One region of the Lactobacillus sp. ESL0260 genome, then DNA from elsewhere that is predicted to be linked to it. Evidence: riboswitches for the same ligand, from Rfam matches in the RefSeq annotation. Region 1 holds a riboswitch; each other region holds the start of a gene.
The links. Region 1 has a riboswitch for thiamine pyrophosphate ahead of F5ESL0260_RS00780 (ATP-binding cassette domain-containing protein). Riboswitches for the same ligand answer to the same signal wherever they lie in the genome.
Positions count from the first base shown of each region.

Region 2: another riboswitch for thiamine pyrophosphate. It lies ahead of F5ESL0260_RS02725 (ECF transporter S component); the one in region 1 lies ahead of F5ESL0260_RS00780 (ATP-binding cassette domain-containing protein).
Region 3: another riboswitch for thiamine pyrophosphate. It lies ahead of thiM (hydroxyethylthiazole kinase); the one in region 1 lies ahead of F5ESL0260_RS00780 (ATP-binding cassette domain-containing protein).

Region 1 covers NZ_REHO01000003.1:50,017-55,179, forward strand. Annotated here, with positions in the region: gene F5ESL0260_RS00775 (energy-coupling factor transporter transmembrane protein EcfT) at 1-507, opposite strand, end outside; gene F5ESL0260_RS00780 (ATP-binding cassette domain-containing protein) at 517-1,947, opposite strand; TPP riboswitch at 1,916-2,007, opposite strand; gene F5ESL0260_RS00785 (helix-turn-helix transcriptional regulator) at 2,168-3,106, shown strand; gene htpX (zinc metalloprotease HtpX) at 3,137-4,033, opposite strand; gene F5ESL0260_RS00795 (LemA family protein) at 4,050-4,610, opposite strand; gene F5ESL0260_RS00800 (SLC13 family permease) at 4,720-5,163, opposite strand, start outside.
Region 2 covers NZ_REHO01000007.1:14,262-19,424, forward strand. Annotated here, with positions in the region: gene hpt (hypoxanthine phosphoribosyltransferase) at 1-354, opposite strand, end outside; gene F5ESL0260_RS02720 (M42 family metallopeptidase) at 592-1,674, shown strand; TPP riboswitch at 1,750-1,839, shown strand; gene F5ESL0260_RS02725 (ECF transporter S component) at 1,883-2,461, shown strand; gene udk (uridine kinase) at 2,552-3,193, opposite strand; gene F5ESL0260_RS02735 (LysR family transcriptional regulator) at 3,372-4,250, shown strand; gene F5ESL0260_RS02740 (FAD-binding protein) at 4,340-5,163, shown strand, end outside.
Region 3 covers NZ_REHO01000013.1:507,550-512,712, reverse strand. Annotated here, with positions in the region: gene gap (type I glyceraldehyde-3-phosphate dehydrogenase) at 1-676, shown strand, start outside; gene thiE (thiamine phosphate synthase) at 777-1,442, opposite strand; gene thiD (bifunctional hydroxymethylpyrimidine kinase/phosphomethylpyrimidine kinase) at 1,453-2,256, opposite strand; gene thiM (hydroxyethylthiazole kinase) at 2,268-3,056, opposite strand; TPP riboswitch at 3,132-3,230, opposite strand; gene F5ESL0260_RS08690 (helix-turn-helix transcriptional regulator) at 3,647-4,069, shown strand; gene F5ESL0260_RS08685 (Fic family protein) at 4,062-4,757, shown strand; gene F5ESL0260_RS08680 (hypothetical protein) at 5,019-5,163, shown strand, end outside.

The DNA of each region.
Region 1 (5,163 bases):
TTCTGCAGAATTCAGAGCAACTAAGATAGCTTTAAAATAAAGAACCGGTGACCAAAAACTCAAATATACTCCCCGCATCATGCCAGCAGTACGAATTTGCTTAACAGCCTCTTTCATTCGGGGAACGATATTAAGAGCAGCTAAAACTCCATAAGCAAACTTGCTGGGCAAATGAAAATTTTGTTCAAAAGAGCGGGCAAATTCTGTAGCAGTAGTGTCTATTGAAACGCAGTAGATAGTCAAAGTATAAACGTAAATTCGACTAGATAAGCTTAGTGCGTTCTGTAAGTTGGGCTGTGGCGAGAACCAGTATAAAGTCGCAAAAACTGTAAAAGCGGCAATTAAAGGCATTAGTAGAGTTAAAAGCAAATTGCTTAATTTAATGTGTTTGTAAATTAAATAGACCAATGCCAAGAATATGATTAAGAGGTTTGTTAGTAAACTTGATTTCAGTGATATTTCTACAGAAATAATCAGAGCCAAGATAAATTTAAAACTAGGATTCATGATAGTACCTCACTTGTTCGTGTAAGCTAGATGCTGGTCTTTAAAAATAAGGTGAAAGTCACACCAATCAGCTAAATTCTTTAACTCATGGCTGATAATTAAAAGCGTTTGCTTCCGTGCTTTCTGACTCTCTCTTAATAAAGACATTACTTTGACAGCGGAGTCTGCATCCAGGCCGCTAAGTGGTTCGTCAATTAACAATACATCCTGATCTGAAATCAACATTAACAAGATTTGCAGTTTCTTTTGTTGCCCACCGGATAATGAATACACGACATGATCAAGCAGTGAATCAAGTTCAAGAGTGGATAAAGCAGCAGCTATTTTGTCATCAGTAAAATAAGAATTGGTCCGCTTTTTTTTGCTGAGGTTAATTTCATCTGCAACAGAGACATTGATAAACTGGTCAGTTGCATTTTGAAATATTTGGCCTACATGAAGCAAATACTTACGAGTAGGTAATTTATTAATTTCACGGTTGTGGTAGGTGATGCTGCCTGAATAAGGGATCATTTTAGTCAGAGCATTAAAAAGCGAAGTTTTGCCCACACCGTTGGCTCCTGTAATCAGAGAGGTTTTACCGGAAACAATATTTAAATGTTCCTGCTTTAGAAGTAAACGATTTTGCCTAATCTGAACGTCTTGCAGGGTAAAGCATGACTCCTCAGTCTGTTGCGGTAAGACAAAAGTATAGGAATTAGAATCCGTACTTTTTCGCAATAATTTTTCCTGCTCTGCTTGAGAAAGCTGCACCAGGCGTTTACCCTGAAATTGAAAAAGATTGTCGCAGATTCCTTCATAACCAGCTAGCACATGGTCACTTAAGATGATTGTTTTTCCTTGATCGCGCAGATGTGCTAGTTTAGCGATTAAGAACTTGCGGGCAGCGGGATCACAGCTGGCGAAAGGCTCATCAAGTAAAAACAGGTCAACATTCATTGCTATGAGGACAGCTAATGCCACTCTTTGTTGTTCACCACCAGATAATGTGTTAATTTTTTGATCAAGTAAATAATCAATTTGGGTAAACTGAACGGCTTCATTTAACTGTTTTAGATACTGGGCTTTATTAAGGCAGAGGTTTTCCAGTGCAAAAATAATTTCTTCTCGAGGAGTTGCCATAGTAAATTGCTCACTGGCATTTTGAAACATCATGGCAGCCTTTAAGCCGCCCAGAGTAACAGTGCCGCTTAGTTGTCCCGCAAATTCAGGATATAACTTTGCTATTATTTTCAATAAGGTAGATTTACCACAGCCAGTTGGTCCAACTAACAATGAAAACTGCTTTGTAGGAATATTTAAGTTAATGTCTGTTAAAATTTGGTTTTGTTTATCATATGAAAATGTTAGGTTATTTAATTTAATCAATTTAGTTACCAAAAAAATCGTCAGGATAACGGCCTGACGATGTAAAATCTTTCGTTTTCCCTTCGCTGGCATTATCCATAGCAGGTTCTGCGGGTTTAATCTCAGCCTTTACAGGCACCCCGATGTTAAATTTTATTATACAGAAAAGAAAATTAGTTGTCTAGATGCACAAGGACTTTCCGTTACCCATGTAGCAATGATAAAGGTAAAATAACAAAATTATATTAGTAAGATGAAAATTTGCTATATAATAAAACTATATAACCCCAAAATTGTATAAGAGGTGAAAGAAATGGCAGCAGTTAAATTGGAACAATATTTAGCCAGTATCATAGATGCGGCTAGGTCTGATACTAATGAAGTGAAAATAAAACCAGGTAACAGCAACTTTGATTTGTTTATAGCCTTTTTAGAAAATCGTAATACGGGAATTCATCGCTACCAAACAACAGGGCTAACTATTCTGTATGAGGCAAAAGGTTCAACCAAAGTGAGGATAAATAGTCAGAATTTTATGCTCAATGATGGTAATATCATCTTTTTACAGAAAAAGAGTAATTATGAAATATTAAAACCTGGCAGTAAAGATATTTTAGTTAAACTCGAATTTGATCCTAATATAGATATCCAGAACTTTTTCGATAGCCTGACTGTAATGAACAATTATGAAAAACAAGTGCTTAAAAAAATCAATACCACTTTTGAGCAAAAAAGATTATTAGGGTTAAACGGAACCTTAATGTCAGAATCTGCCCATCTACTTAAAAAGATAATTAATGAATATCTTAATCATGACTTATTTACCCGCAACGCTATCATGGCAGAACTTACTTTGCTTTTCGTTTCTGCTGTCAGAAAGCAAAATTTAACTTCCACTCCAGCAACAAGTCATCAGTTTGCACAAACGGATATGGAAAAATACATTGATGCCCATTTTACTAATATTACGCTTAATGATGCAGCCAAACATTTTGGCTTTAATCCTAATTATTTTTCAAGTTTGGTTAAACAAAAAACTGGCAAAAGTTTTGTGGAACATGTTGATGAAAGGCGCATGCTGGAAGCACGAAGTTTACTTGCTCGCCCAGATATTTCCGTCAAAGAGATAATTACCCGTGTTGGTTATAGCGGCAAGTCCTTCTTTTATAAGAAGTTCAGTGAATATTATCATGAAACGCCAGTACAAATGCGTGCAGAACTATTCAGGCAGGCAAATATTAATTTGAAATAAAAAACAACCTTGAACAAGAAGGTTGTTTTTTTACATTTTTTCTAAACGTTTAATTCTGTCCGCTGTTGGTGGATGACTGTCAAACAAATGGGTAAAACTGCGTTTTTTACGCATAGGATCTTCAATATACATTCCCGCACTGCTGGGATCAGCTTTTTTCATTGGTGCAGAGCCGTCAATTTTTTCAAGCGCCGAAATTAGCCCTTGAGGATTGCGCGTTAGCTCTACTGAAGAAGCATCAGCAAGGTATTCGCGGTTACGTGACAATGCCATTTGCGCTAAACTGGCACAAATAGGCCCCAAAATTAAGACAAACGCTATAGCTATTACCTTAAAAATGACAACGATAGTGCCACCACTATCATGATCACTATCGCGATCATCATCAATCCACCAGATATAGCGGCTGGCGATCCCAGAAAGATAAGAAATGACTCCTACTAGCACTGCCGCAATAGTAGAAACTAAAATGTCGTAGTTTCGGATATGAGAAATCTCATGACCCAAAACCCCTTCCAGTTCCTCGCGGTTCATCATATCGAGTAAACCTTGAGTAACTGCAACTGCTGAATGGTTCGGATCTCTTCCTGTCGCAAATGCATTAGGGCTGGCGTCATCAATAATAAATACCCGCGGCATGGGCACCCGACCAACTAGTGCCATATCTTGCACAACGTGCCATAATTCAGGATTATCTTGTTCATGAACTTCTTGGGCATGATTGAGGCTCATAACCATGTTTGCCGGATTGGGCAAGACAATTAGCATGTAAATTATACTAAAAATCACTGCAATAACTAAACCTAAAATTGGTCTGTTGCTAAAAAGGTAGCCTAATCCCGCACCTACAAGTGCCAAGATAATAACAAACAATCCCATAATACCCACAGTTTTGCGCTTATTGCGGGCAATTTGTTGAAATAACATAAAACTGACCTAGTATTTAAAATTTTACTTTAGGTACTTCTTTTTCAGATTCACTGGTTTGCAAGTAGTCAACTTTCTTAAAACCATGAATGTGAGCAACAATATTGGAAGGAAAGGTTAAAAGTTTTTGATCGTATAAAGCAGCAGATGAATTATAAAGCTGCCTTGAATAGGCAATTTTATTTTCAGTATTAGTCAATTCCTCTTGCAATTTCAAGAAGTTTTGATTGGCTTTAAGGTCAGGATAATTTTCTGATAAGGCAAAGATGGACTTAAGCGCATCAGAAATTTGGTTAGAAACTTTTAAGGTTTGTGCATGGTCATCGCTGGGAATGTTAGTTAACTGATTACGCAGCTGCACAACATTTTCCAGTGTTTCTTTTTCGTGTTTGGCATATCCTTTGGTGGTTTCGACTAAATTAGGGATCAAGTCATTACGCCGCTTTAATTGGACGTCAATTTGGCTCCAGGACTCATCGGTGTAAACCTTGGCTTTTTGTAAGCCATTGTATACCGCAATATAGATTGCAATTAATAAAATAATAATAATTACAATTATCCAAGTTAAACTGTTCATAATCTTCCTCCTTATATATGTCTCTTAATTATAACTGATTAAGAGACTTTTGAGTATAAAAAAGGAGCTTATACTACCTTTCATTAGCAAAGCTTTACTAAATTGATTATTAAATTAATAAAAGTCCCCAGCCTACAACTGTCAAGACCAGCAAACCTATGAATTGCATCACAGTCCATTTTTTGAAAAATTCTCCCCTTGAGACTGTCGCATTTTGGGTAAAAGTTTTGAGCACCAGCATATTTGCCATTGAACCAATCGGTGAACCAAAGCCACCTATATTGGAACCTAAAAACAATGCTTTAGCATAAGGGGTAAATTTACCAACTAAAATGGTTGCAGGAACATTACTGATAATTTGACTTGAAATAATTGACGTGAAGTAAGTTGAAGTTTCTGAATTGATCATTGTATGGATAATGCTGACAATCAGCGGAATTTGTTGAATATCACTAATGAAAATAAAGAAACAGGTGAAAGTTAATAGCAGAGCAAAATCAACCTTAAGCAAAATTCTGGGGTTTATTAATAATGCCAGGATAATTGCAACAAT
Region 2 (5,163 bases), on a different contig from region 1:
CTTTTTCATAAAATCTAAAGTTAAACCAGTGTCAACAATGTCTTCAACGATTAAAACATCACGATCTTTCACATCAGATGCTAAATCAGAAACTAGCTTAACTTTCCCGGAAGACTCCATTTCATTACCGTAGCTTGAGACATCGAGAAAATCAATTTCAGCTTTGACGTCCATTTCTCTAACCAAATCAGTTAAAAAGAAAACAGCACCCTTAAGAGCTCCCACAATTAATGGCTTTTTACCAGCATAATCATTGGTAAGCTGCTTTCCTAACTTAACACACATTTGGTGAATGTCCTCTTCACTAAACAATTTATGATCAATAATACTATTAATATTGTCGTTTTTTGGCATTTATCTACCCTTCATTGTAAAACAATTTAAATTCCTAATATTTCGATTATATCATTTTTTTGCTAAAAAAACAGACCATTTTCAACTATTTTAACTTTTTTAGCAGTCAATTACGTACAAAAAGTAGCCATATTGCTAAAAGCAGTAAGATAATTCTCGATTTGCTTAAATTTTTAACGTGTAACCCCAGTTTTTGGTAAAATTAATGCATAAGTATTTTTAGTGAAAGGTAAAAAAATGCAAAAACAACAAGAAATTAAAATGCTCAAGGCATTTTCTGATGCCAATTCTACTTCTGGCTTTGAAGGAGAATTTGTTAAACTATTTACCGATACTGTTCAAGATTTTGCTGACGTGAAGGTTGACGGTATGCTCAATGTGTATGCCAGCAAAAAAGATAACCAACCAGGTCGGCCAGTGATTCAACTGGATGCACATTCAGATGCTGTTGGCTTTATTACCCAAGCTGTCCGTCCTAATGGCATGATTAAATTCGTGCCCCTTGGCGGGTGGGTTAAATATAATATTCCTGCTCTGCGCGTAAAAATTAAAAATCGTGCAGGTGAATATGTTCCCGGTGTTGTGGCTACTAAACCACCTCATTTTATGACTGCAGCCGAAAAAAATAATGTACCGGACGTAGCCGATATGTCAATTGATGTTGGTTCCAGTTCACGTGCCGAAACAATTAATGATTATCAAATTGATACGGGTTGTCCTATTTTTGTGGATGTTAAATGTGAATACAATGAAAAATCTGGTTTGTTTTTCGGCAAAGATTTTGATGACCGCTTTGGCGCTGCTGCCATGGCTGACGTTTTAGACAATTTAAAAGATGAACAAACTGCATTTAACGTTGTTGCAGCACTTTCCAGCCAGGAAGAAGTCGGTCTGCGCGGAGCGTATGTTACAGCAAGAGCCGTAAAGCCTGATGTAGCAATCGTGCTTGAGTCTTGTCCAGCAGATGATACTTTTACTCCAGAATGGTTGTCGCAAACCGGACTGAAAAGGGGACCGATGTTGCGTGACATGGATACTTCGTTTTTGCCTAATCCTAAATTTCAACAGTATGCCTGCGATTTAGCTGATAAGAATAACATTCCGTATACTCGTTCTGTTCGCACTGGCGGTGGCCAAGATGGAGCAGCAATTTATTATGAAAATGGCGCACCAACCATTGTGATTGGTATTCCAGTTCGTTATGAACACTCTCCTTATTGTTTTAGTGCTTATTCAGATTTTAAAGCCTCTGTTGCTTTGACGCTTGCTATTATTCGTGATTTAACTAAAGAAAAGTTGGCAAGTTTTAGTCAATTTTAATGGCATTAACTACAGTAATCGTCAAAAATAGGCAACAAATTTAATTAAAGTATGCTATAATAGTAAAAATTGAATAGCAGTCACTAGGGGTGCCAAAAAGCTGAGAAATACCCTCTGAACCTGATCGGGACAATACCTGCGTTAGGGAAGTGTAAAATTAGGTAATAATGATACTCCTACTGACATGTAAAGTTAGGAGTATTTTTTTATGTTTACTAGAACTTCAAAATGGAATGTAAAGTCGATTATTTTAATTGCATTAATTGGAATTATTATGGGAGTCATTTATACGTATGGCTTTAACTGGGCTTTTAATTTAATCAAAATGCTGCTGGTGCCGACAGGTTTTGCACCGGTGACTGATACTGTTTTTACAGGTTTATGGCTTATGGCTGGACCTTTAGCGATGTATTTTGTTCCTACTGCAGGATCCGGTACGATTGGTGAATTATTAGCTTCTGTGGTTGAAATGGCCATAGGTGGTCAGTGGGGTGCTACTACGATTCTTTCCGGAATTATTCAAGGCGCTACTAATGAAATCGGCTTTTTCCCTAAAAAAGAACGTTATCAAAATTTCACTTGGAAAAGCGTCTTAACTGGTGCGTTTTTTGCTTCATTTGGCTGTTTTATTCCCTCATATATTTTATATGGCTGGAGCAAATTCAGTATGCAAGTGCAAATCGTAATGCTTATTACCAATATCATTTCTGCTCTGGTTTTTGATGGCGTTTTAGTTAAGCTGATTACGAATTTATTTGATAAAGCATTAAAGCCAAAAATAGCTTAAATATTTAAAAAGGAGTATTGCTCTTTGATGTGAACCCTAAAATTAGGACAAATTTGGGGGGTCATATCACTTGAAGCAATTACTCCTTTTTTATTTTTCTTTTTTACTTAAAATTGAGTGTACCTTAGTTGTAAGCATATCAATGGCGACATCATTTTTACCGCCTTCTGGAACAATAATATCCGCATAGCGCTTGGTTGGCTCAATAAATTGATGATACATCGGCTTAACTGTGCTTAAATATTGTTCAATCACAGAGTCAATGGACCGGCCTCTCTCATTTAGATCACGTTCTAAACGTCTAATAAAGCGAATATCGTCATCCGTGTCAACGTAAACTTTGATATCCATCAAATCACGAATTTTTTGGTTAGCTAAAACCAAAATTCCTTCAAGAATAATGATATCGGCAGGTTCAGTATGAATGGTCTTTTGACTACGGGTATGTTCTTTAAAATCGTAAACCGGCATCTCGACTGACCGATAATTTAATAAGTCTTGCAACTGTTTTCTAAGCAAAGGAACATCAAAAGCATCTGGGTGATCATAGTTGATGTTCTTTCTTTCACTCATAGGAATCCCGGTATTATCTTTGTAATATGAATCCTGAGTCATAATCAAAACGTGTTCATTCTCTTGCATTTGGGCAACAATTTTTTGCGCAATGGTAGTTTTCCCGCTGCCTGAACCACCGGTAATACCAATCACTACGGGCTTTTCAAGTCTAGACATTATGCCACTCCTTTTTTAATCCTTAAACATTTTACTTTACTTTTGCCATAATTACCAACAGTTAAGGTATATTTGATAATTAATGCTACTTTTCTATTGAATACGGTTTAAAATTGACTAAATTTTTTATATGATAAATGTGAAAAAAGTAATTTGTGTTAAATAGCATAGGTGCAAAATGAATTATAACTTAATGCCCGTAAAATATTTCGTTGATGTCGTTCAAACTCACGGCTTCATTTCAGCAGCGAGGAGAAATTATGTTTCAGAAACAGCTGTCAGTTCAGCTATTAAAAAATTAGAAGATGAGTTGGGTCAAAAACTGCTTAACCGTTCTGCTGGTAAGTTTTCATTAACGCCAGTAGGAGAAGTTTTTTATAAACGCAGCGTAGAAATTATTAATTTGTACAGTGAAATTTGGCACCACCCGGATCCTAACCCGGAGAAGCTGTTACGTGTCCATTTTTTGCAAGGCTTTGAAAATGACGCTGCATTATTTGCTTCAAAAATACCAGATATTTGTCAGCCAAATTTTGACGAAGAAAATTTTGATTCTTGCATCAAAAGATTGATTAATGGTAATTATGACATACTGGTTGGCTTTGACTTAGCTTTTGCCGGTAATAATAAAATTGACTGTCTACCTTTTAGGAAAACTAGTTTTGACTTACTGCTAAATAAAGATGAACTAAGACAATATCACGGCGATAAGCAGAAACTTGCTGAAAACAGTATGCTTTTTATGCAAAACTGGAAATCAACTGGTATTACTGATATTCAGCTTGCTATGCTTAAAATCTACTGTCAAAATGGTTGGAAATATAAAGAAGTGGCAGAGGTAAACAGCTTTGCTGCTGGATGTTTAAATGTCAACTTTAATGGTGGTATCACAATCGTACCGGAATCATTTAGTTTACCGCAAAACTGCAATAATATTGAGCGCTTAGCACCAGTTCAATTGCAAAAAGCTTTTAATGTGGTAATAGCAATGAATCCAATGGTTTCAACTAAATTTAGCAAAATGCTTAAGCATGTGACAACTTTAACTTATCGCTAATAACTTTTATGTGTTAGCACTTTTATTAAAAATGACATAGAATTCAATTGTAATAAGAATCACAAAATATCAGAAAGGGTGAAGTTACATTGAATTCTTTTTCAACTGATGTCGTAGTTGTTGGCTCAGGATCGGCTGGAATTTCAGCTTGCTTTGAGCTTTATCAAAAGCATGTGCCATTTGTACTTTTAGAAAAAGGTAACAAAGTTGGAGGTGCCGGCAAATTTGGTGCTCATGGAGTTTTTGCTATTAATTCCACTGAACAAAAAAAGCGGCACGTAAATTATGGCTATCGTGAAGCTTTTAACGGATTAACAGATTACAATCACTTCTTTGTTAATGGTGAATTATTGGCGCGATTTTTAAAAAAGTCAGGGGCTAATATTGCTCGCTTAGCAGAAATGGGTTTACCGGTAACCGTGGAACAAAGCGAACAAAAAGCACACTTAAATGATCCACTGGTCTACCATAAATTTAATAATTTTAAAGAGAAAATGACTAACTGGGATAAATTACCGGATAAATTTACCACAGCTGGCAATAAGGTAATGTTGGAAACTGCAGCCGTCGATCTGGAATATGATAATGGCTTAAAAGCCGTTATTGCCCAAAATAAAGCTGGTGCAGAGATTAGAATTGCTGCTAAAAAAGTAATATTTGCTGATGGCGGCTATTGCGGCAGTCAGGAAATGATGACAGCCAATTTTTCAGATACTAAAGCACTTTTGAACCTGGGAGAGTGCAAATCTACGGGTACGGGAATTAGATTAACGCATAAATTAGGTGCAGATTGTCGTCACCGCCCAGTTCTTTTTGCCCATGGCTGTGCACCAAGCATGAGTATTAATCCTATGAAAAGAGACAGTGCGGTTGAAACTCTAACTAATTTACCATTGCTGTGGCTGGATCAAAC
Region 3 (5,163 bases), on a different contig from region 1:
CGGTGTTAAAAGAGTATTAATTTCTGCTCCTGCAGGTAACATGAAGATAATTGTCTACAGTGTAAATGATGATCAACTAACTGACTCTGATCAAATTATTTCCGCTGGCTCATGTACCACTAATTGCTTGGCACCGTTAGCACAAGCAATGAACGATGAATTTGGCATTCAGGTAGGAATCATGTCTACCACTCATGCTTATACTGCTTCGCAAATGTTGCAGGATGGACCTGACCGTGGAGGCAATGTCCGTAATGCCCGTGCCGCAGTTGCTAATGTTATTCCCCATTCTACAGGAGCAGCTAAAGCGATAGGACTAGTTATACCTGAATTAGACGGCAAACTTACAGGTATTGCACAAAGAGTTCCGGTTATTTCCGGTTCAATTACTGAACTAGCCGCTATTTTGAAGCAAAAAGTTACAGCTGAAGAGTTTAATGCCAAAATTAAAAAGCACACTGAAGGTAATCCTTCTTTTGGTTATAATGATGATCAGATTGTATCATCAGATATTATTGGTACTGAGTATGGCTCGGTCTTTGATCCGACTCTGACTCAAGTTGAAACTGGTGATGACGGTGCACAATTAGTTAAGGGTTACGCCTGGTATGATAATGAATCCGGCTTTGTAGCTCAGATGATTAGAACACTGCAAAAAGTTGCCCAATTAGGTTAATTATCAATATAGCTCATATTTTTACAATTAAAAACTGTTTATCATCAATAAAAAATGGTTCTGCCGAGTGCAGAATCATTTTTTGTGTCTTTAAAATATGCTAGTCGCTTTTTATCCATGGCGCTGTGAGCATTTGACTAACAGTTTGCTTAATATTATTGCTTTGAGCAATCATTGAGATTACTGCAGCACCAGCTGCCTTAGTTTTAGCGATTGCCTCTAAATCGTTAACAGTTATCCCGCCAATAGCAACAATTGGCCGAGTAGCATTTTTGACCAGTTGTCTTAAGCCGGCAATACCAATTTCGGGGTCGGCATCACTTTTAGACTGGGTGGCATAAATTGGGCCACTACCATAATAATCAATTCCGCTAATTTTATTGGCTTGTTCAACTTGCGTTGAATTCGAACAGGAATAGCCGATAATCATTTGCTCGCCAACTTCTTTAATGACCTGTCTAATTTCTTCATCACTTTGACCAACATGAACTCCCTCGGCATGAACTTGTTGGGCCAACTTGACATCATCATCAATGAAAAAGGGCACGTGATACGTTTGACACAGTTGATGTAATTTTTGCGCCATAGGTAGTCTCTCAGTTTTACTTAAAGTTGAATTAGGACCCTTGTCCCGAAACTGAAAAGCCGTGATGCCGGCAGCAAGGGCTTCTGCGACTATACCAGGTAGTGTTTTACCTTTGGGCACATCTTGACTGCCACAAATAAAGTAAGCATGTAAAAAATCAGTGTTAAATTCTTTCATTATTTCTCCTAAATTACTTTGCCCAATGATTTAAGGGGCCGTGACCATGACCAACTTGAATAGTTTCCTTAATGGTTTTAGTAACGTACTTTTTGGCAATTTTAATTGCGGCAGGTAAACTTTGACCTAAAGCGAGTTGAGCTGTAATTGCTGCAGCTAAGGTGTCACCGGTGCCGTGAGTGCGTTTAGTATGTACTCTGGAGCTGCTGACCCAAAGATCAGAACCATCGGCAAATAAAGCATAATCTTTTACTTCTGCGCTATTAGTGTGCCCACCTTTAATTAGCACATTTTTAACACCCATATCTTGTAATTTATGGGCTAATTCAGGAAATTGATCTTGCATTTGTACCTTAATGCCAGTTAAAGTTTCTGCTTCTGGTAAGTTAGGTGTGATTAAATCGGCTAAAGGCAGCAATTCATTTTTAACGGTGGCGACAGCATCTTGACTTAATAATGGAGCCCCACCCTTAGCAATCATCACGGGATCGATGGTAATGGGGCCAAAGTCATACTTTTGCAGGTTAAGTGCAACTTGGTGAACATGAGCTGCATCACCTAACATTCCCGTTTTACAAGCACGAATATGAAAATCTTCTGCTAAAGATGCAAATTGGGCATCGATCATTTCTAAGGGCAGTAAAAAAGATTTTTGCACGCCTAAAGTGTTTTGTGCTGTCACTGCTACTACAACAGCTGTTCCAAATACTTTTTGCATTTGAAAAGTTTTTAGGTCAGCCATGATCCCGGCACCACCACCTGAATCTGTACCGGCAATAGTTAAAACCTGGGGAAAAGAATTAATTTTTTCTGTCATCATGAAGTTCCTTAATCAAAATCAGCAATTTGCTTAATATCAGGGACTGTTACTTTGTACAAATAATCCATGAGGTACATACCAAAAGTACCTGGTCCAACACCGGGATGATCTTGGACAACCATTTGACCCGCACAACTGAAAACTAAAGCACCTATCTGAGCCGCTTCAAACGGATCATCAGTGACTGCGGTAAAAGCTGTGACAATACTGGACAACATATCACCTGAGCCCACATGAGTTTTAAAAAGTGGTGAGCCGTTGTGAACATGAGCCAGTCTTTTACCGTCACTAATTGTATCTGTAGGACCGCTGGCAATGACCGTACAATGATATTTCTGAGCAGTTTTCATAGCGATATCATCAATATTACCAGATCCGGAACCTGCATCGATGCCCTTTGAATTCCAGTTGAAGTCACCTAGTGCAGCGATTTCACCAATATTGCCGCGAATAATACTGGTATGAAAATCCCATAAAAGCTTATCTGCGATTTTGTAGCGATATTCGACTGCACCAACCGCAACAGGATCAAATACTATCGGCTTGTTATATTGCCGTGCTAGGTCTTCTACCTTTTTAATATGATTGATTTGCTGCTTGGTTAAACAGCCAATATTAACTGCAACTGCGGCAGCCATCCGCACTATTTCTTCAGCTTCAGCGACTTCATTGCTCATAATTGGTGAAGCACCAATAGCATTAACAGCATTGGCCACGTCTTGAACTGTTACAAAATTAGCGATATTGAAAATAACGGGATTTTGCGCTCGTAATTTATCTAATAAGTCTAACTTCATTCTATTACTCCTGACTAAATGTTCTTGAAAATTCTGATTAATAAAAAAGCCTTGGCACGTGGAAAGGCCAAAGCTTAAGCGTTTTTGACACGTTCCTACGCAAGTATTGACTTACAGGTTCAAAGGGTCTGAAATACTTTCATCTCAGCCTAAAAGGCACCCCTCGTGTTATCGCTTTCAATTATAACGGAATTTATTCTTTTTGACAACGCTAGGTTAATAAAGATACTATCTGTTTATGTCATAAGTACTAGTATTTTAGTTATTATAAAAAATGCGGAAATTGCAATTTTAAGTTGAATACCCTACTTGATTTGATAAATGCAATTTACAGCCTGCCAAAACTATTGGTAAAGATTGGAACGATGTGCTAGTTAATAGTAAAAAACAAGAAAATTCTACTAAGCGGAGATACAATTAAATAAAGACAAAACAGATAGTGTTGTGATTTCCAATAAGCAGGTAATACAATCCACAGGTATAGAACTTGAATAGCACTACTTTAAAATCTAATATCGCTTTTTACCATATATCAATATAAATGTGACTAAATATGGTATAATATAAGTACAGATATTGGAGGTTTTAAAATGAGTGCAACAATCGTTAAACTACTTAAAAGCAAAAATATAAGCGTCGCTAAAGTCGCTGAGGCCAGCAACGTCCCACTTAGTACTTTAAGAAACTCAATTGTTAAACCAATTGAGACCTGGTCAATTAGGGTCCTTAATGCCTTTGCAATCGCACTTAAAGAGAAGCCAGGAGATTTACTCAATATGCTAGAAACGCAACCATATATTTTAGATATAAACGATGAAACGCAGACTATCCAAGGCGTTTTCATTGCTAATAAAGAAATTTACCAACAAATTAGAACTGTCGTGGAAGTCAACCACCTGGAAGGGTGGAATCCTACAGAATCAGATATCCAGGAATTATTTGATGAAGCTATCCAGCCTGATCCAGTAGTGGCTGAGCGCTTTGAAGAAATTTGGGGCAAGGATAATGAGTGATTGGATTAGTGAAACCTTGTATTCAAATGGCGTCCTAAAAAATAAGCTCCATATCCATGACTCAAAGGAGTTAGAGAAAAAGGAATATGAGCTATCCGCTCGGAATGCTTTGTTCTTGTTGCAAAAAAAGCCCCAAATAAACGATATCGGAAACCTTAAGAAGGTACACCAATTCTTATTTGGTGAACTATACGATTGGGCCGGTAAATATCGCCCCGGCAATTTCAATAAAAACGGGTATGAATTTTTTGATCATACCAGATTCGATTTTGCCGAAAAAGATATTAATAACATGCTGCACAAGCACCCCGCGGGCAAGCCTTTGGCTAACAAAGACTATGCTGAGCTGCTAGACGCAATTAATTTCATGCACCCGTTTAGAGAGGGCAACGGCCGTAGTTGCAAAGTTCTTCTTTCTGCATACGCGGCTAATCATGGCCAAGTAATTGACTATCCGCGAAGAAACAAAGAGATGATTGAAGCGCAAAATGAAGCTAACGTTGATAAAATTGCTAAACTGATTAAAGTTGAGAACACCCCCAGCCGCAATCGGGCGTTCCAAATACTAGCCTCGCAGCAAAGTGCTGGAAAGACACTTAGCCAAGCTGAACTTGCCCAAAAATACGCTGAACAACAGAACAAAGAGCAGCAGGAGTTTGATCAAGATGAAGGCCTTGAATTAGAGTAGAAAGCAGGATAAATCAATTGAAGTATGAAGACAAATTCAGGCTAACGCCTGAAAAAATAGACGCTTTGCCAAAACCAATCTAACCAAATTAGTCTTCACTAACTCACGCTTTGAAGGCCTGACTACCACCATGCCGCAAACCTAGACAATCATTGATGGCCTGGGTGTTGACGGCATTCCAATCGATGATATTAATATTATTGTTCAATTGAAGCGCGGTTGGCAGTTTGCTATCAATGAAAAAAGCCCCTGGACTTTAACATGGAAAAGAGGCTTAATGCGATTGTTGCCCGCGATACGGCGGTCTTTCCAGGATATTTGCGTAATGGTTCAGGCGGTGTAGCAACTTACCAGGGCGAGTTTGAACCACCTATGATCGAAGAGAACAAGGAACAGAAATATTTAA